Regions from separate parts of the Mesorhizobium sp. YL-MeA3-2017 genome, predicted to be linked through region 3. Evidence: predicted binding sites of a transcription regulator. Region 3 holds the regulator's gene; each other region holds the start of a gene.

Region 1 (6,469 bases), 3.2 Mb from region 3:
TTCCTTGGGTTCCAGGAAGGCTTCCGGGTTGAAGGTGGCGTCCTCGCCGTTACCACGTGGAATCACGTGCGCGATCTTGCAGGCAAGATCTTCGACCTCGAACTCGGTGACGCGCCGCGCGGCGCTACGGCCGGTGAGCAATTCTCGCCAGCCGTGCTCGACCCCAACGCCGAATGGTGAAAGCAGGCCGAGGCCCGTAACGACGACGCGCCTCATTGCATGCCCTCTCCGAAGACGTAAGCCGGAAAAATCAGGCCGAGGCCTTGTCGATGTACTTCACGGCGTCGCCGACCGTGAGGATGGTCTCTGCCGCGTCGTCCGGGATTTCAACGCCGAACTCTTCCTCGAACGCCATGACAAGCTCAACCGTGTCGAGGCTGTCCGCGCCGAGATCGTCGATGAAGGAGGCCTGCTCAGTCACCTTGTCGGCATCGACGCCCAGATGCTCGATAACGATCTTTTTGACGCGCTCTGCGGTGTCACTCATTTTGGCATCCTTCGTTCTATTGTCTTGTCTTCGTTAGCGGGCACAATGCCGCTAATCAAGCTGAAAGATAGGCCGGGCTGAATACAACAATAACTGGCCGGCTTTTGCCCGAACCGCCGGGTTGCGGGCCGCATTACACGAAAACGGCTTGGCATCCAAGGCGGTAAGGGTGTTTTTCCAACGCGATCACGGGTCGCGTCGGAACGTCAGATCATCGCCATGCCGCCATTGACGTGGAGCGTCTGGCCGGTGACGTAGGACGCTTCCGTCGACGCAAGATAGGCGACCGCCGACGCAACTTCCTCGCCCGTGCCCATGCGCTTGGCCGGAATGGCGGCCATGATCATTTCCTTCTGTTTTTCGTTCAGCTTGTCGGTCATGGCCGATTCGATAAAGCCGGGGGCGACGCAGTTGACGGTCACGTTGCGGGTGGCGATCTCCTGCGCCAGCGACTTTGAGAAGCCGATCATCCCGGCCTTGGAAGCGCAATAATTGGCCTGGCCGGGATTGCCGGTGACGCCCACGACGGAGGTGATGTTGATGATGCGGCCGTAGCGGCGGCGCATCATCGGGTGGGTGAGTTCGCGGGTCAGCCGGAACACGGCGGTCAAATTGACTTCGATCACGCTGTCCCAGTCGGCATCGGACATGCGCACGAACAGGCCGTCCTTGGTGATGCCGGCATTGTTGACGAGGATATCCACGCCCTCCAGATCGGCCTCCGCCTTCTGGCCGAGCGCCTTGACTTCATCGCGGTCGGACAGGTTTGCCGGAAAAATCTTCACGCGGTCGCCCAGCTCGGCAGCGAGTGTCTCCAGCTTCTCGACGCGCGTGCCATGCAGGCCGACAATGGCGCCCTGTCTATGGAGCAGGCGTGCAATGGCCTCGCCAATGCCACCGGTGGCTCCGGTGACGAGCGCCTTGCGGCCGGTCAAATCGAACATGTTTCGTCCCCTCTCAAGCACACCCTTCACACGGGTGGGGTCATCAGGCTTTCTAGGCTAGTGCCGCGAGTGCGGCATCGATATCGGCAGGCGTTCCGACGGAAACGGTTGCGATATCGCGATTGATACGCCGCGCCAAGCCGGACAGCACCTTGCCGGCGCCGACTTCATAAAGCGCGGTCACGCCGTTGGCGCCGAACCATTCGACCGTCTCGCGCCACCGCACGCGGCCGGTGACCTGCTCGACCAGACGGGCGGCAATGGCATCCGGATCGGTGGTCGGCGACACCGAGACATTGGAAACAACGGGAACGATCGGGACATTCTTCGCCACCCCGGCCAGCGCCTCGCGCATGGCTTCGGCGGCCGGCGCCATCAAAGCGGAATGGAAAGGCGCCGACACCTGGAGCATCAGCGCACGCTTGGCACCCTTCTCCGTGCAAAGCTTGGCGGCCAGTTCCACGGCCGCCTTGGCGCCGGAAATCACCAGTTGGCCGCCGCCATTGTCGTTGGCAACCTGGCAGACCGAGCCTTTTGCAGCTTCGGCACAGGCGGCTTCGACGTCTGGCTGCTCAAGGCCGATAATGGCCGCCATGGCGCCCTCGCCCACCGGAACGGCCGATTGCATGGCATTGCCACGAATGCGCAGCAGGCGTGCGGCATCGGCCACCGAGACGAAACCGGCAGCGGCGAGCGCGGAATATTCGCCAAGCGAATGGCCCGCGACATAGGCAACCTTGTCCTTCAGTGAAAAGCCACGGGCTTCCAGCGCACGGACGGCAGCCAGCGACACGGCCATCAGCGCCGGCTGGGCGTTGGCCGTCAGCGTCAGCGTCTCCTCCGGCCCTTCCCAGATCAGGGAAGACAGTTTTTCACCAAGGGCCTCATCGACTTCTTCGAAGACGCGCCGGGCCTCGGGGAATGCCTCGGCCAGGTCCTTGCCCATGCCGACAGCCTGGCTGCCCTGCCCCGGAAAGGTGAATGCCACCGCCATAGAGAGCTCCAACTGGTTAATCACGCCTGCCTGTGCGCAAGCCCAGCCCACAAGTCAAGAGCCCAGCGTGCCCGCCGGGCGAGACACGCGGAGCGGCGCCAGCCAGTTTTGCAGCGATCAATCATGATAAAAACCGAACACGATTCGTTTGCTGGCTCTTCTAAATTTTGCCACAGGCGCTAGCTTTCCGTGACATTTGAATGACAGTTTGATGACGCATTCATAATGCAGGTGGGGATCTACGAATTGGCGAAAGGTTTGTCGGGGAGCGGTATGACTGCGCCGAAGCATAAGTATGACAGCGCCTTCCCCGGCTTCGAGCCGGGAGAAGAAAGGCGTGCCATGCGGTATTGCCTGGTCACCCTGGTGGCGTCGGCCGTGCTGGTTTTCGCCATTGAGCTCATCTTCCGCGGCGACATCGTCAGCACACTCGGCTTCTTCGTGCAGCCATTCAAGCCCGGCTGGACGACGGTCGTTCTGTTCACCCTCATCCTCATCGGCCTCGATGCCCTGCTTGGACGCAATTACCAGGGCGTGATGATCTTCGCGCCGGTGACGCTGGCGCTCGCTTTCATCGGCCACCAGAAATCGCGCTATCTCGGCGATCCGCTCTATCCCACGGACTTTCTTTACGCGCGGCAGATTGTGGAACTGATGCCGCTCCTGGTGCGCGAACGCCCTTGGACAGGCGTTGCGCTCGGCGCAGGCATCCTGGCGACGATTGCCTTGCTCATCGCATTGTGGCTCGGCTGGCGCCGCCGCACCTCGACATTGCGCTACAAGGCCCGTCTCGCCCGCCTCACCGTGGCTATTCCCCTGTTGGCGTTCTTCGTTTCGATCATGGACTACGCCGCTTTCTCGTGGACGCGCGATCGTCTGCAGATCATCCCGATGATGTGGGACCAGAAGGAAAACTACAATTCGAACGGCTTCGCGCTGGCCTTCGCACTCAACGTGCCTATGGCCCATGTCGTGGCTCCCCTGGGCTATTCAGACAAGGCAATCGAGACGATCGCCAGACCCGAGGTGGGCGCGGTTGTGCCCGAGGACAAGCCCGACATCATCATGGTGATGAGCGAATCCTTCTGGGATCCGATGACGCTGCCGAACGTCTCCGTCACGCCTGACCCCATCCCGACGGTACGTGCGGCCCGCGCTGGCTCGGTGTTTTCGCCCGAGTTCGGTGGCATGACGGCCAATGTCGAATTCGAAGCACTGACCGGTTTCTCGAATGCCTTCCTGCCGGCCGGCTCCATTCCCTACCAGCAATATGTGCGCGCGCCGGTTCCTTCGTTGGCAACATTTCTGAAGAGCGAAGGCTATTCGGCACGGGCCTTCCATCCGGGCACCAACTGGTTCTGGAACCGCACTGCGGTCTATGCCGATTTCGGCTTCGACGACTTCCAGTCGGAAGAGACCATGCCTTACATGGCAAAGCGCGGGCCGCTCGCCTCCGACGAAGCGATGACCGACCAGCTCATCAGCGCGGCGGACGCTTCGGAGGAGCCGTTCTTCTACTTCGCGGTCAGCCTGCAGAATCACGGCCCCTACGAACCCACCCGCTACTCCGACACCACGCGTGTCGTGCAGGCGCCGATCAGCCAATGGGCACGGGATTCGCTGGCTTCTTATGCCGAGGGTGCGGCTGACGCGGATATCAATCTCAAGCGGCTGATGGACTGGGCTCAGAAGCGTGAGCGGCCGACTGTCATCGTGTTCTTCGGCGATCATCTGCCGCCGCTCGGTCCGGTCTATGTCGAGACCGGGTTCCTGAAGGACAATGTGGCGCCACGCAAGGAAGCGCCCGATCAGATGCGCCTGCACCGCGAAACGCCGCTGGTCGTCTGGTCCAACCGGACGGGGCCGGCGAAGGACGTCGGCTCGATCAGCCCGGCCTTCCTGCCCTATCATCTGCTCAAGGCCGCAGGCATCACGCACCCCTACTACACGGACTTCCTCGGCCAGATCAGCGAACGATACAACGTTGTCGACCGCAACCTGCTGCTTGCCACCGACGGCGCCGCCACGGCCGACTGGGCGAGGCAGAAGGAGATCGCCCCGCTCATCCGCGACTATCGCTACCTGCAGTACGACATGATGTTCGGCAAGCGCTGGTCCGCGCCCGACTTCTTCCCGGAAACGGTGAACAAACTCGTCGCGCATACGAGCTGACGGACGCCGGCAGACGCATGAAAATCCGGCCTAGCCCTTGGCCGGACTTGACTTTCCGAGCGCTTTCTTTATGTGTCCGGCCAAGTTTTCCGCGTCCGGGGTTTTCTTCCCGTGTCCCAGCGGCTCGAACTCCACGAAATCAACGGACGAACATCATGGCCAAAGCCGCGAACATCAAGATCAAGCTTCTTTCGACCGCCGACACCGGCTTCTTCTATGTGACGAGCAAGAACAGCCGCACCAAGACCGACAAGCTGTCGTTCCGCAAGTACGACCCGGTCGCCAAGAAGCATGTCGAATTCAAGGAAACCAAGATCAAGTAATCTGGTTTCCGTCATGAAATGCAAAACGCCGCCCTCTGGGCGGCGTTTTTGTTTGCGCGGACGGAAAACCGGCATTCTCCACCCTCTAGGACATTTTGTTGATGTCGAGAGTGAAGAATAAGGGGGCCGGTCGGCGTGATGGCAGCGGTACGAGGAGGCCACTATATGCCAGCGCCGGCCGGCCGACCCCACGGACCCAGGAGATGCGGCGGACCTGAGCATCATGGGGTATCAGTGGAACTGCCGGATTTGCCCCCGCACCGACCGTCCCTCATTTGCGCGAGCACATTTGCCCAAGCTTATTCAAAAATCAACACTTTCTTAACCACGGACCGCGAATCGCCGGGGTTAAGGTAAACAGTCAGCGTTATCGGCGAGCACGGAGCGGCTGCTTGCCGTCAGGCTGCGTTGGCCACCACCCTGTTGCGGCCGCTGTTCTTGGCTTCGTAGAGGGCCAGATCAGCCCGCTTCATCAAGGCCTCGACCGTATCGCGCCCGTGCAGCAGCGAGGAAACGCCGACGCTGATCGTAATCTCCGCGGTCTGTCCGTCTCGCCCGATTGCAAACGGCACCTTCGCGATTTCGGCGCGAATGCGCTCGGCAACCTTTTCGGCGATCGCGCCTTCCGTATCCGGCATGACCACGACGAACTCCTCGCCGCCGAAACGACAGGCAAGGTCGATGCCGCGAACGTTCTTGCGCAGGCGATAGGCAAACTCGCGCAGCACGTCATCGCCACCGTCATGGCCAAAAGTGTCGTTGATGGTCTTGAAGCGATCGAGGTCGGTTATCATCACCGCCAACGGCCGGCGCCGCGCCACAGCCCGGTCGAACAAGGTTTGCAGATGGCTATCCAGGTAGCGACGGTTGTGCAGGCCGGTCAGCCCGTCCGTCACCGCCATCTCGATGGTCTGGGTCACGGAAGCGCGCAGCTGGTCATTGTAGCGCTTGCGGCGAACCTGCGTGCGCAACCGCGCGATCAACTCATGCGGATCGATCGGCCTGGTCAGATAGTCGTTGATGCCGAGTTCCAGGCCGCGAATGACCCTGTCCTCTTCACCCTGGTTGGCCAGCAATATGATCGGCACGAAGCGGGTGCGGTCGAGCGAGCGCAATTGCGAGCAAAGCCGCAGCGGATCGAAGTCGGCGAAATCGGTCGACACGAGGACACATTCGTAAGGCGTCTCGGCTGCCTGGAAGAAGCCGGCATGCGGATCCTTCGCCGTGTCAAGCGCGACCCGATCCCGCAAGGCCTTGCGAATGCGTTCCGAAGAGGCTTCGCGCTCATCGACAAGAAGCACGCGCGGCAAGGTATCGTCGTCGGCGATGTTGCGCGCCAGCAATTCCTCGATGCCGATGTTGCGTGTAGTCGAAGCGCGAAGGCGCAGCTCGTCGGTCAGCATCTTGAGGCGCACCAGGCTTTTCACCCGGGTCATCAACTGAAGATCGTTGACGGGCTTGGTGAGGAAGTCGTCCGCGCCAGCCTCAAGCCCCCGCACGCGGTCGGTCACCTGATCGAGAGCGGTGACCATCACCACCGGGATATGGG
Region 2 (6,469 bases), 3.0 Mb from region 3:
AATTTGAAAGGCCGTAGCGACAATTGCCAAATTTGTCGATGGTTGGCGCGACGCGCTGTTTTTTGACGGCGCCATTTCAGCGCGTCAGTCCAGGCAATACGGACTGTTCAGGACGAGGACCGGGCCGTGCTCGACGACGGTGCGGCCAATGGGTTCCGGCTCTCGCTATGCTCGGCCGGAATGACGGCGTGGTTGCCGCCTTCATCCTGTTTCAGGCCTTCAGAGGGATGTGACGGGGCGGCTTCTCAAGCGTTCGTCATTCCGGGCCAGCGAGGCGAAGCCGAGCGCCGACCCGGAACCCATTGAGCAGCGCGGCCGGGACCTGGGTTCGCGCGGACAGCCGTGAAACACGCGGCGCCGGTCCGGCTGCGTGAACGGTTCAGGACGAGGACCGGGCCGTGCTCGACGATGAAGCGGCCAATGGGTTCCGGCTCTCGCTGCGCTCGGCCGGAATGACGGCGGCGGTACAGTCGCGTCGACGCATAGTAGCGTTGATACACTTCTTCATCGCCACGCTGCGGAAATCCGCCCTGGCCATTGTCAAAAAACACTCCCTTGCGGGAGGTGGGAAGCGGGGCGCCGGGTCGGTGCCTCTCTGTAATAGTACGTGGCGCCTTCCGGGCGCCCCGCCAGTGTTCTTGCCCCGGACCGACCTCGCCGTCCTTCGCGACGGCAGACTTCGGGCCTCAAAGCCGCCATTTGCGGCGGCCGGGTTTTTCCAGGGCCCGGACTTAGGGCTCGTCACCAGACAGCGCCACCGTTAGCGCTGCCAGTCCGGCACCGGCGCCCTCCCTGATACCCGGTGCGCACCAGGTTCCCGTGAGGGCGATGGGCTGATTGTGGCGTGTGCCTCGATCATGTGGGCAAATCCGCGCGCGGTTTTCGTGCGGTTTGCGACAAGGGATTGAAAGGACAACGTACTTTCTTTGAGCTTGCGCCTTCCTCCACGCATTCAATCCACATCTTGCACCGCGCCGAGGCGTCAGCGTTCCGGTATGGATTCCCGACACGCTCCGCTCGTGCCTCGCTCACGCGGTCGGGAATGACGAGGCTTCACGGTCCTGCCCTGCGAGAAAGCTTCGCTGCCCTGCCCTGTGCCGAAGCTTCGCTGTCCTGCCCCGTATCCACATGAACGGGCACTAGACGGCGACGCCCCGCCCTTCCGGATCGGGAAGGACGGGGCGCCGGGGGTCGAGGATCGTCAGTTGCCGAGCTTCAGCGCATCGCGGATGGTGAAGAACATGTCGGTCTGGTCGGTAAGGCCGGCGAAATTGGCGGCGCGCGGACCGAAGGCGGCGACGCGCAGCTGCGCGCCGGTGTGTTCCTGCGAATCGCCTTCTGAATTGCCGTAGCTGACCGACATCACCGAGCCGTCCTTGGTCTTCAGCGCCTGGGTGAGGCCGGGCGCCTTGGTGTCGTTCGGGATGATCTGGCTGGCATGGGCGTGGTCGGCGGTGACGATCACCAGCGTCTTGCCGTCGGTCTTGGCGAAGTCGAGCGCGGCCTGGACGGCCTCGTCGAGATCGACCGTCTCGCCGATCTGGCCGCAGGGGTTGGCCTCATGATCCTGCTTGTCGATCGACGCACCCTCCACTTGCAGGAAAAAACCCTTTTCGTTGGTCTTGAGCAGGTCGATGGCCTTCTTGGTCATGGCGGCGAGCGTCGGCACGGCGGCGGTGCGGTCGGCGTTCGGCTCGCAGGTCACCGCTTCCTTTTCGATGTTGCCGTAGCGGCTGGCCTTCGGCCCCTTCCAGCGCACCGGCATGTTGCCTTCCGAGAACAGGCCGAGCACCGGCTTGTCGTTGCCGGCGGCGCTAAGGGCGTTGAGCTCGTCGGCCGTCCTGACGATTTGGAAGCCGCGTTCCTTGGCCTGGTCGAACAGCGTCTTGTCCTTCCAGTCGCCGGCGCGGGCGGTTTCGCCAAAGCTCTTGGCGCCGCCGCCCAGAACGACATCGGCACGGGTGTTCAAAAGCTGTTCGGAAATCGAGCCGAGGCCGCCATTCTCGAGCGCGTTGGTCGGGCACTTCTCGGCGGTCGCCGACGGGCCGTAGCACTTGCGCTGGGTGACATGCGCCACCTGCACGGCCGGCGTGGCATCCTGGATCTCGGCGGTCGAGACGTTGCCGGTGCCGATGCCGGCAGCCTTGGCCAGCTCGATCAGCGTCTTGTGCGGCTTCTCGTGGATGTCGACGCCGACGGCGTTGTTATAGGTCTTCACGCCGCTGGCCCAGGCGGTGCCGGAAGCGGCCGAGTCGGTCACATAGTCCGGCTTGCCGGTCTTCTTGTCCAGCGCATAGTGGGTGTACTGGCCGGTGACGGGCAGCGCGTCGATGCCCTTGAAGAAGCCGCTGGCGCCTTCGGCATAGTTGCGCGCCACGGTGATCTCGGAATCGCCCATGCCGTCGCCGATCAGCAGGATGACGTTCTTCACCTCGCCATTGTTGATGAACTTCTGCAGCTCGGCGGTGACTTCGCCGGTCAGGCGGCGCGCGCCGCCATGCAGGGTAATGTCGCCCTTGGCCCCGCGTTCGAGGAAGGCATCGGCGGCGCCCTGCCCGTAGACGGCGCCGGAAACAAGCAGCGTGGACAGTGCCGCGGTGGCCAAAAGCGAGTGCCGAACGAGTTTGGTCATATCCCTGATCCCTCAAAACGATGATAGCGGAGCCGCGGACCGGCCCTGAAGTCGTTTTGTTGGAAAGCCATGACCCTGGCATGACAGGTGTACGATTTGTCGGTGACGTTCCCCACTTGCCTCTGCAGAGGCGGCCACCCGGATTTTCAGAGCGGGCGCCGGCCTTCGGTGATGCGCTCGACGATCGCCGCGTAGCCGCGCTTCCTGGCGTGCTGGAGCGCGCTGATGCCATCATGGTCGGGAATATCCCTGGCCCCTGCATCGACCAGGAGCGCGACGATCTCCTGCTGCACCGGGCCGCCGTCCCCCAGGATCACCGCCTCCATCAAGGCCGTCCAGCCAAGATTGTTGACGTGGTCGATGTTGATGCCAGTGCCAAGCAGGATGCGCACCGTCTCCGGAAAACCGTGGTCGGCGGCGGGGATCAGGGCAGTGCCGCCGAAGCGGTTGGTGTCCTTGAGATTTGCCTTGCCGGTGGCGAGGATGGCTTTCAGGATGTCGTCGCGCCCTTCCGCGCCGGCGTAGAGGAAAGGCGTGTCGAGGATATCGTCCTTGGCGTTGACGTCCGCGCCGGCAGCGATCAACAGCTTCGCCGCCTCTGGGTTGTCGGCATGGGTGGCGATGAGCAGCGCCGTGCGGCCCTTGGCATCGCGCTGTTCGAGATCGGCGCCGGAAGCGATCGCCGCCTTGATCTGCGCGATGTCGCCAGCGATTGTCGCTTCGATCAGCATGGGTGCCGTCCCCTTGGCTTCGGCGGCGAGCGTGCCGCCTGTCATCAGACCTACCAGGAATAGGAAGACGCGGAAAACTCGTGCGGACATGTCAGCGACCTTTCTTGCAGCCGTCGCTCATGTGGTGTTCCAGAAACAAAAAGGGACCCCAAGGGCCCCTTAATGTCTTTCAAGAAAGTCCGAAAGGCTTAGGCGGCCTCGGTCTCGCTCGCTTCTGCCTCGACGCGGGCGCGGTCAGCGGCGCCCTTGGCCGAGGTGTCGCGATCGACGAACTCGATGACCGCCATCGCGGCGTTGTCGCCCTTGCGGAAGCCGGCCTTCATGATGCGCAGGTAGCCGCCGTTGCGGTTGGCGTAGCGCGGGGCCAGCGTGTCGAACAGGCGCTTGACGACGCCTTCATTGCCGATCTGGGCGATGACCTGACGACGGGCGTGCAGGTCGCCGCGCTTGCCGAGCGTCACCAGCTTCTCGACGATCGGACGCAGGTCCTTCGCCTTCGGCAGGGTGGTGACGATCTGCTCGTGCTCGATCAGAGACACGGCGAGGTTGGCGAACATCGACTTGCGGTGGCTTACACTGCGGGCGAAACGACGGCCTTTGAAACCGTGGCGCATGGCTCTTTTCCTTCTTTATCTGTTCAAGAGGCCACGGCCTCTGATGGTTTTCCGCATGACCGTCGGACGGGACGGCTTATGCCGCCCGCCCTTGGAAATTCATGCTCAATATTGGTCTTCGTAGCGCTTTGCGAGGTCTTCGATGTTTTCCGGCGGCCAGTCCGGCACTTCCATGCCGAGATGCAGGCCCATAGCAGCCAGAACTTCCTTGATCTCGTTCAGAGACTTGCGGCCGAAATTCGGAGTGCGAAGCATTTCGGCTTCGGTCTTCTGAATGAGGTCGCCGATATAGACGATGTTGTCGTTCTTCAGGCAGTTCGCCGAACGCACCGAAAGCTCCAGCTCGTCGACCTTCTTCAGCAGCGACGGGTTGAAAGCGAGTTCGGTAACGGCCTCGGCCGCGACTTCCTTCTGCGGCTCGTCGAAGTTGACGAACAGAGCGAGTTGGTCCTGCAGGATGCGGGCGGCGAAAGCCACCGCGTCCTCACCCGTGACCGAACCGTCGGTCTCAAGCGTCATGGTCAGCTTGTCCTTGTCGAGTTCTTCGCCGTGGCGGGTGTTCTCGACGCGGTAGGAGACCTTCTTGACCGGCGAATAGAGCGAGTCGACCGGGATCAGGCCGATCGGCGCGTCTTCGGCCCGGTTGCGCTCGGCAGGCACGTAGCCCTTGCCGGTGTCGACGGTGAATTCCATGCGGATTTCCGCGCCCTCGTCGAGGGTGCAGATGACATGGTCGGGGTTCAGGATCTCGACGTCGCCGACGGTCTGGATGTCGCCAGCCAGAACGGCGCCCGGACCCTGCTTGCGCACGACCATGCGCTTGGGACCATCGCCTTCCATCTTGATGGCGATTTCCTTGATGTTGAGCACGATGTCGGTCACGTCCTCGCGCACGCCGGCGATGGACGAGAACTCATGCAGCACGCCGTCGATCTGCACGGCGGTGACGGCCGCGCCACGCAGCGACGACAAGAGCACGCGGCGCAGCGCGTTGCCCAAGGTCAGACCGAAGCCGCGCTCGAGCGGCTCGGCGACCAGCGTCGTCAGCGTCTTGCCCTTCGACGAGAAGTCGATCTTGTTGGGCTTGATCAGTTCCTGCCAGTTTTTCTGGATCATTGTCTGTCCTTCCGTTTCCCCACCACCATCCAATCGTGGTGGGCGACCTGGAAACCATTCGGGAACGCACGAAGCGTTCCCGTCGGTATTCTAAAAATGTTAGACGCGGCGCTTCTTGCGCGGGCGGCAACCATTGTGCGGGATCGGCGTCACGTCGCGGATCGAGGTGATGGTGAAGCCGGCGGCCTGCAGAGCGCGCAGCGCCGATTCACGACCCGAACCCGGACCGCAAACCTCGACCTCGAGCATGCGCATGCCATGTTCCTGCGCCTTCTTGGCGACGTCCTCGGCAGCCATCTGGGCGGCGAACGGGGTCGACTTACGCGAACCCTTGAAGCCCTGGGCACCGGCCGACGACCAGGCAATCGCGTTGCCCTGCGCGTCGGAGATGGTGATCATGGTGTTGTTGAAGGTCGAGTTGACGTGAGCGACACCCGACGAAATGTTCTTGCGTTCGCGACGACGGACGCGTGCGGCTTCCTTGGCCATGGTAGTCCTTTCAGTTGATCTCTACACCGCCGTAATGCCAGCGGCTCCACCTGGAAGGCAGTCGGACTTCGGCAGTCGGCAGTCGGTTTTTCCGACTGCCCGTTGCCTACTGGCGACTGCCGCCAATTACTTCTTCTTACCGGCGATCGCCTTCGCCGGCCCCTTGCGGGTGCGGGCGTTGGTGTGGGTACGCTGACCGCGCACCGGCAGCGAACGACGGTGACGCAGGCCGCGGTAGCAGCCGAGGTCCATCAGACGCTTGATGTTCATCGAGACTTCGCGACGCAGGTCGCCTTCGACCTGGTAGTCACGGTCGATCGTCTCGCGGATCTGCAGCACTTCGGCGTCGGTCAGCTGGTTGACGCGGCGCTCGGCCGGGATGCCGACCTTGTCGACGATCTCCTGGGCGAACTTCTTGCCAATGCCGTGAATGTACTGCAGCGCGATGACGACGCGCTTGTTGGTCGGAATGTTGACGCCGGCTATACGGGCCATGTCTTCTCTTTCTCCATCTGGGCCGGCCGACAGGGTCGAAACGGCGCTTTACGTTATCCCGCGTCCGGTGGAGGCCGGCCCTTGCGGGGAGTTCCTGTTCAAAGCAGATGCCTTGTCCTCACGGACAAGCAAAGCTCATGCCTGATAGGGAGACGGGCCGCCATACTCCAGCAGCCCGGCCTAGTCAAGCCGATTTGTTCACTTCTGGACAGAAGTGGCCAGAATAGCCTCGATCTGCCTGGTCACGGCGTCGATATCGGCCATGCCGTCGACGCCCTTCAACAGGCCCTTGGCATGATAGTAGCCGATGAGCGGCGCGGTCTTCTTGTAGTATTCGCGCAGGCGCTCTTCGAAGATTTCCGGATTGTCGTCCTTGCGCACCGGCTGCCCGG
Region 3 (6,469 bases):
CCTCAATCCGCTCGGCTGCTCTCGGTCTTGGCGCCTCGAAGATGCAGATGGTTTTCCAGCACGTCCTGCCTTTGGCTGCGCCGGGCATCCTCACCGGTACCATCATCGGCCTGGCACGCGCGCTGGGTGAGACGGCTCCGCTGCTGCTGATCGGCATGGTGGCTTTCGTGGCCGATTATCCGACGACGCCATTCGATCCGGCGACGGCGCTGCCGGTGCAGATCTATATGTGGGCCAATGAGGCCGAGCGCGCCTTCGTGGAACGCATGTCGGGCGCCATCATCATCCTTCTGGTCTTCTTGATGGCCATGAACATCACCGCGATCGTGCTCCGGCGTCGCTTCGAACGGCGCTGGTAGAAAGGGAGCCTGATATGAATATCATGACGGAAAAGACCCTCGAACAGGCAGTGAGCAGCCAGATGAGCGCCCAGACCAATGAGATGATCAAGATGCGTGGTGACAAGGTCACCGTGCACTATGGCGAGAAGCAAGCGCTGTTCGACGTCAATCTGGACATCCGCCAGAACCAGGTGACGGCGCTCATCGGCCCGTCCGGTTGCGGCAAGTCGACCTTCCTGCGCTGCCTCAACCGCATGAACGACACGATCGATTCCGCCAAGGTTGGCGGCAAGATCACGCTGGACCAGGAAGACATCTACGATCCCAAGATCGACGTAGTCGAACTTCGCGCCCGCGTCGGCATGGTGTTCCAGAAGCCCAATCCGTTCCCGAAGTCGATCTACGAGAATGTCGCCTATGGTCCGCGCATCCATGGGCTTGCCAAGAGCAAGGCCGACATGGATCGGATTGTTGAGTCCAGTCTGCAAAAGGCGGCGATCTGGAATGAGGTGAAGGACCGCCTGCACGAACCGGGTACGGGCCTTTCCGGCGGTCAGCAGCAGCGCCTGTGCATCGCGCGTGCAATTGCCGTGTCGCCGGAAGTCATTCTGATGGATGAGCCCTGCTCGGCTCTCGATCCGATCGCAACCGCCAAGGTCGAGGAATTGATCGACGAACTGCGGCAGAACTACACGATCGTCATCGTTACGCACTCGATGCAGCAGGCGGCACGCGTGTCGCAACGCACCGCCATGTTCCATCTCGGCTATCTGGTCGAGGAGGGGGCTACCGACAAGATGTTCACCAACCCTGACGACAAGCGCACGCAGGATTACATCACCGGCCGTTTCGGCTGAGCCGACGAGCGCGGCAGACGACAAGCGAGGACAGGATCATGGGTGAACATACCGTCGCGTCGTTCGATGAGGAACTCGGACAGATCAGCAAGCTTGTCCGCGATATGGGCGACCTTGCGGGATCGATGGTCGAGAGCTCGACCAAGGCGTTGCTGAAATCGGACAATGGATTGGCGCAGCGCGTCGTGTCCGACGATGCCATCATGGATGCGCGCCAACGCGAACTGGACAACCGTGCGATCACGCTGATCGCCAAGCGGCAGCCGATGGCGCAGGACCTTCGTGCCGTCATCGGCGCCATCCGCATGGCGGGCGATTTCGAACGCATCGGCGACCTTGCCAAGAACATCGCCAAGCGGGTTGGCGCGGTCGGGCAGAGCGGGACGCCGCGCGAATTTTCGCATTCCATCGATGCCATGGCGCAGCTCGTACTCGTCCAGGTCGACGGGGTGATCGAGAAATATGCGGCGGCTGATCCGCAGGGGCTTGCTCAGCTGAGGGCCGACGATGAACGGATCGACGTAAAATACACTTCCGTCTTCCGCGAATTGCTGACCTACATGATGGAAGATCCGCGCAACATCACGCCGTGTACGCATTTGCTGTTCTGCGCCAAGAATCTGGAACGCATCGGCGATCACGTCACCAATATCGCCGAAAATGCCTACTACGTGCTGACGGGCGAGCAGTTGCCGCCCAATCGGCCGAAGTTCGACGAGACGGCCGCAGCCGTCCCGGCCGCGTAGCAAAAGGACGACGGCAAGATGATCGCGCCGCGTGTCATGGTGGTGGAGGACGAGGAGCCGTTGGGCGTTCTCCTCCGCTACAATCTGGAATCCGAGGGCTACCAGGTCGAGGTGGTGGCGAGAGGCGACGAGGCGGAAATCCGGCTCCAAGAGAATGTTCCAGATCTTCTGGTGCTCGATTGGATGGTTCCGGCCGTATCCGGTATCGAATTGTGTCGTCGGCTCAGGATGCGCCCCGAAACCGAACGTCTGCCGATCATCATGCTGACGGCGCGAGGCGAGGAAAGCGACCGTGTGCGTGGGCTTTCCACGGGAGCGGACGATTATCTGGTCAAGCCGTTCTCGATGCCGGAGTTCATGGCGCGGGTGAAGGCGTTGCTGCGCCGGGCCAAGCCTGAGGTGCTATCCTCGGTGCTCAAGGTGGGCGACATCGTGCTCGACCGCGAGTCGCACCGGGTTTACCGCAAGAAGAGTGAAATCCGGCTCGGGCCGACGGAATTCCGCCTGCTGGAATTCATGATGCGCCATCCCGGTCGCGTTTTCTCGCGCAGCCAGTTGCTCGACAATGTGTGGGGCGAGACCATCTACATCGACGAACGCACGGTGGATGTGCATGTCGGGCGGCTGCGCAAGGCGGTCAACAACGGTCGCATGCCGGATGTCATCCGCACCATCCGCGGATCCGGTTACGCTATCCGCGAGGACTGAGCCTAGCCTTCGCCGCCTTGTGGCGGCGGGGGCATGGTTGCCATCGGACCGCCCAGTGCGAAGATTTCCTGGTCGATGAAGGTCAGTGCGCGCATGGCGCACCCTTCCCGGATCAGCATTTGCTCGTTCGGCTCCGTGTCGAAGGAAATCGAAGCGGAATGCTGGCCGCCGGCGGTCTGGGCAATCGCTTCCCGCAGTGCCGGCTCGATCAGGTCGAAGGCCGTCGCGCCGATACCGACGAACGTCACCGGGGCGGGGTCGATGACGGCAAACAGGGACCCCAGACCGTAGCCCAGCGCCTCACCGGCGCATCGATAGGCGTCGCGTTCGGGGCCTGCTGTCATGCGTGCCTTATCAGCTAGCGCCTGCATCTCGTTATCAGGGATGTCGGCAGCCGGTTCCGCGTTTTCGTCGATGCCATTGGCGCTTCGCCAGATCGCATAGTTACCGGCATAGGCCTCGACGCAGCCGTGCCGGCCGCAGCGGCACAGCGCGCCTTTCGGGCGATGGATCATGTGGCCGAACTCGCCGCCGGACGAATGTGTGCCGATGAACAATTCGCCGTTGAGCACGATACCCATGCCGATACCGTGCGAGAGCAGGACGGCGATGAAGTCGTCACGATAACGGTCGGTACCGCGCCAGCGCAACGCAACGGCCATCATGTTGCAGTCGTTCTCGACGATGACAGGAATGCCGAACGCCTCTTCGAGGATATCTGCGAACGGAATATTGCCGTGAGGCGTTATTGGCGTCCAAAGCATGGCACGCGCATGGGAATCGGCAGTGCCCTGGACAGCGAAGGCAATACGCAGCACGCGTCGCCCAATCGTGGTTTCGTCTTCGAGGCGCTGCCGCACGATCGTGACACATTCCTCGATCAGGGCTTCCCGCGGCAGGGTCAGGGTGTCCAGCCTGCGGGCATCCTGGGCCAAAACGCGCCCGGCATAGTCGGTGACCGTCGCGGTCAAGAGGTTGAGCGATAGGATCACCGTGATCACCGCCGCAGCGTCCGCGGCAAGTTCCAGCCCGACCTGCGGGCGGCCACGTTTCGCGGCGGTCGATTCACTGCGTCCTTCCATCAGGACGCCCTCGGCGATCAAGTCGGAAGAGATTGCGGAAATGGTCGAGTGGCTGAGACCGGTTATCGTGGTGATTTCGGTGCGTGAAGGCTGTTTGGAGCGGCGCACGGCGGAGATCACCATCGCGCGGTTCCTGCGGCGCAAGTCATCGTGCCGGATTCCGACGGTCATGTCCTTGCCGTTCCTTCCTCCGCCAGCCCTTCGTGAATTCGAGGCTGTTTGCGCACAAGTCCCGCAAGGCATCGGGAAGCGTGCATTCTGTCCATAGGTCGCAGCGCAGGCGAATGCAAAATCCGTTTCGATTTTGGTGTCCTGCCACCAACCTCCTCCACAGATAGTGGCAGAAGCCCGTTCCCGCGTCACTATTATTTCGAGGCACGAAATAAATAAAACTGGATTGTTGAAACCGGTTGACAGAAGAGCCTGCCGCTGCAATTATTTTTTCGAAGCTCGAAAAAAAGCTTCTCCAAGGGCAACGCATACCAGCGCGCCATTGGGCGCAGGGAGGAAACCATGAAAAAGTTCACAACCGCCATTCTGGCGGGTGTCGCCATGACGTTCGCGCTTACGGCCGTCGCCGAGGCGAAGGGCAAGGTTATCGGCGTGTCCTGGTCCAATTTCCAGGAAGAGCGCTGGAAGACCGACGAAGCGGCAATGAAGAAGGCGATCGAGGCAGCCGGCGACAAATATATCTCTGCCGATGCGCAATCGAACCCTGGCAAGCAGCTCACCGACGTGGAAAGCCTGATCGGCCAGGGTGCCAACGCCCTTATCATCCTGGCGCAGGACGCATCCGCTATTGGCCCGGCGGTGCAGAAGGCGGTCGACGAGGGAATTCCCGTCGTTGGATACGACCGATTGATCGAAAATAAGGACGCCTTCTACCTGACCTTCGACAACAAGGAAGTTGGGCGCTTGCAGGCCAAGGCGGTGTTCGCCGTCAAGCCGGAAGGCCATTACGTCTTCATCAAGGGCTCCAGTGCCGACCCGAACGCCGACTTCCTGTTCGCGGGTTCGATGGAAGTGCTGAAGGCTGCGATCGATGCCGGCAAGATCAAGAACGTTGGCGAAGCCTATACGGACGGTTGGCTGCCCGCCAATGCGCAGAAGAACATGGAGCAGTTTCTGACCGCCAACGACAACAAGGTCGATGCCGTCGTGGCCGCCAATGACGGCACTGCCGGCGGTGCCGTTGCCGCGCTTGCCGCTCAGGGCCTCGCCGGCTCGGTGCCGGTTTCCGGCCAGGATGGCGACCACGCCGCCTTGAACCGCATCGCGCTTGGCACGCAGACCGTTTCCGTGTGGAAGGACGCTCGCGAACTCGGCAAGAACGCCGCCGAGATCGCCTCGCAACTCGCCGACGGCAAGAAGATGGGCGACATCGCCGGAGCCAAGGACTTCACGACCCCGGCGGGCAATACCGTCAAGTCGCTGTTCCTGACGCCGGTGGCCATCACCAAGGACAATCTCAACGTCGTCATTGACGCCGGCTGGGTTTCCAAGGACGTTGTCTGCCAGGGCGCCAAGGCAGGCTCGGTGAAGGCCTGTAACTGAAGCTGAGCTTCGCTTGGGTTGAAACCGCGGCTCTCGAGCCGCGGTTTTCTCAAAAACTCCGTTTCAAAGCCGAGAAGACCGGTTTCGCGACTTGACGCTCCATCGCCGCCGCTCGGCGCATGGATGGGAGGATATCATGACCGATACGACCTCGAATGCGCCGGTCGATCGCGCCCGTGCAGCCGAATTGACGGCCGTTGGGCGTTTTCTCAAGGCAACCGAACTCGACACTCGCATGCTTGGCATGGTGGCGGCGCTGCTTGTCATCTGGGTCGGGCTACACCTTCTGTCGGGCGGTCTGTTCCTCACGCCGCGTAATCTGTGGAACCTCTCGGTACAGACGTCGTCGGTCGCCATCATGGCGACCGGCATGGTGTTGGTTATCGTCATGCGCAACATCGATCTGTCGGTGGGCTCTGTCGAAGGCGTGGTCGGCATGATCATGGGCGTTGCCCAGGCCGAATTCCTGATCAGGGTCATGGGCATGCAGCTTGGCAATCCGTGGCTGTGGGTCGTTGCGCTGGCCATAGGCGTCGTCCTTGGCCTCGTTATCGGTGCCCTGCAAGGCTTCATCATAGCCTATCTGGAAGTGCCTGCTTTCATCGTCACCTTGGGCGGGCTGTTGATTTGGCGGGGTGCTGCCTGGTGGATCACCAGCGGTCGCACCGTTGCGCCGCTCGACGCGACCTTTCAATTGATGGGCGGTGGCCCGGCCGGTTCGATCGGCGCGACGTGGAGCTGGATACTCGGCCTTGTGGCCTGTGCGGGCGTGATCGCCATGCTTCTCAACGGCCGTGTGCAACGCCAGCGCTTCAAGTTTCCTTTGCGGCCTGTCTGGGCCGAGATTTTCCTGGGCGTGATGACCTGCGTTGCCATTCTTGGCGCGGTCAAGGTCGCCAATTCTTACCCCTGGCCTGCCGGCGTTGTCAGCAAATACGCTGCGGCCAATAACATTCCGATACCCGAAGGCGGCCTGTTCATCGCGCATGGCATCGCCATTCCCGTGCTGATGGCGGTGGCTGTCGGGCTCATCATGACCTTCGTCACCAACCGTACCCGGTTTGGTCGCTACGTCTTTGCCATCGGCGGCAATCCGGAGGCAGCCAATCTTGCCGGCATCAACACCCGCTGGGTTACGATGAAGGTATTCATGATCATGGGTGTGCTGGCGGCAATCGCCG

What was found. The regulator PhoB, encoded in region 3, activates phosphate uptake and scavenging genes when phosphate is short. The targets are predictions, from matches to a motif close to TGTCATNNANCTGTCAT.
Region 1: a site for PhoB is predicted at 2,626-2,642, ahead of QFZ88_RS26000 (LTA synthase family protein). Genes of this name have one in related genera too.
Region 2: a site for PhoB is predicted at 2,702-2,718, ahead of phoA (alkaline phosphatase). Genes of this name have one in related genera too.

What each region holds. Positions count from the first base shown of each region.
Region 1 covers NZ_JAUSVH010000001.1:5,477,709-5,484,177, reverse strand. Annotated here, with positions in the region: gene fabF (beta-ketoacyl-ACP synthase II) at 1-216, opposite strand, end outside; gene QFZ88_RS26015 (acyl carrier protein) at 251-487, opposite strand; gene fabG (3-oxoacyl-[acyl-carrier-protein] reductase) at 694-1,431, opposite strand; gene fabD (ACP S-malonyltransferase) at 1,484-2,425, opposite strand; gene QFZ88_RS26000 (LTA synthase family protein) at 2,699-4,597, shown strand; gene rpmG (50S ribosomal protein L33) at 4,753-4,920, shown strand; gene QFZ88_RS25990 (PleD family two-component system response regulator) at 5,319-6,469, opposite strand, start outside.
Region 2 covers NZ_JAUSVH010000001.1:5,268,172-5,274,640, reverse strand. Annotated here, with positions in the region: gene phoA (alkaline phosphatase) at 1,202-2,632, opposite strand; gene QFZ88_RS24965 (ankyrin repeat domain-containing protein) at 2,779-3,453, opposite strand; gene rplQ (50S ribosomal protein L17) at 3,552-3,977, opposite strand; gene QFZ88_RS24955 (DNA-directed RNA polymerase subunit alpha) at 4,083-5,093, opposite strand; gene rpsK (30S ribosomal protein S11) at 5,193-5,582, opposite strand; gene rpsM (30S ribosomal protein S13) at 5,709-6,077, opposite strand; gene QFZ88_RS24940 (adenylate kinase) at 6,276-6,469, opposite strand, start outside.
Region 3 covers NZ_JAUSVH010000001.1:2,286,445-2,292,913, reverse strand. Annotated here, with positions in the region: gene pstA (phosphate ABC transporter permease PstA) at 1-359, shown strand, start outside; gene pstB (phosphate ABC transporter ATP-binding protein PstB) at 374-1,198, shown strand; gene phoU (phosphate signaling complex protein PhoU) at 1,237-1,944, shown strand; gene phoB (phosphate regulon transcriptional regulator PhoB) at 1,963-2,652, shown strand; gene QFZ88_RS10745 (ROK family protein) at 2,655-3,905, opposite strand; gene xylF (D-xylose ABC transporter substrate-binding protein) at 4,248-5,288, shown strand; gene QFZ88_RS10735 (sugar ABC transporter permease) at 5,425-6,469, shown strand, end outside.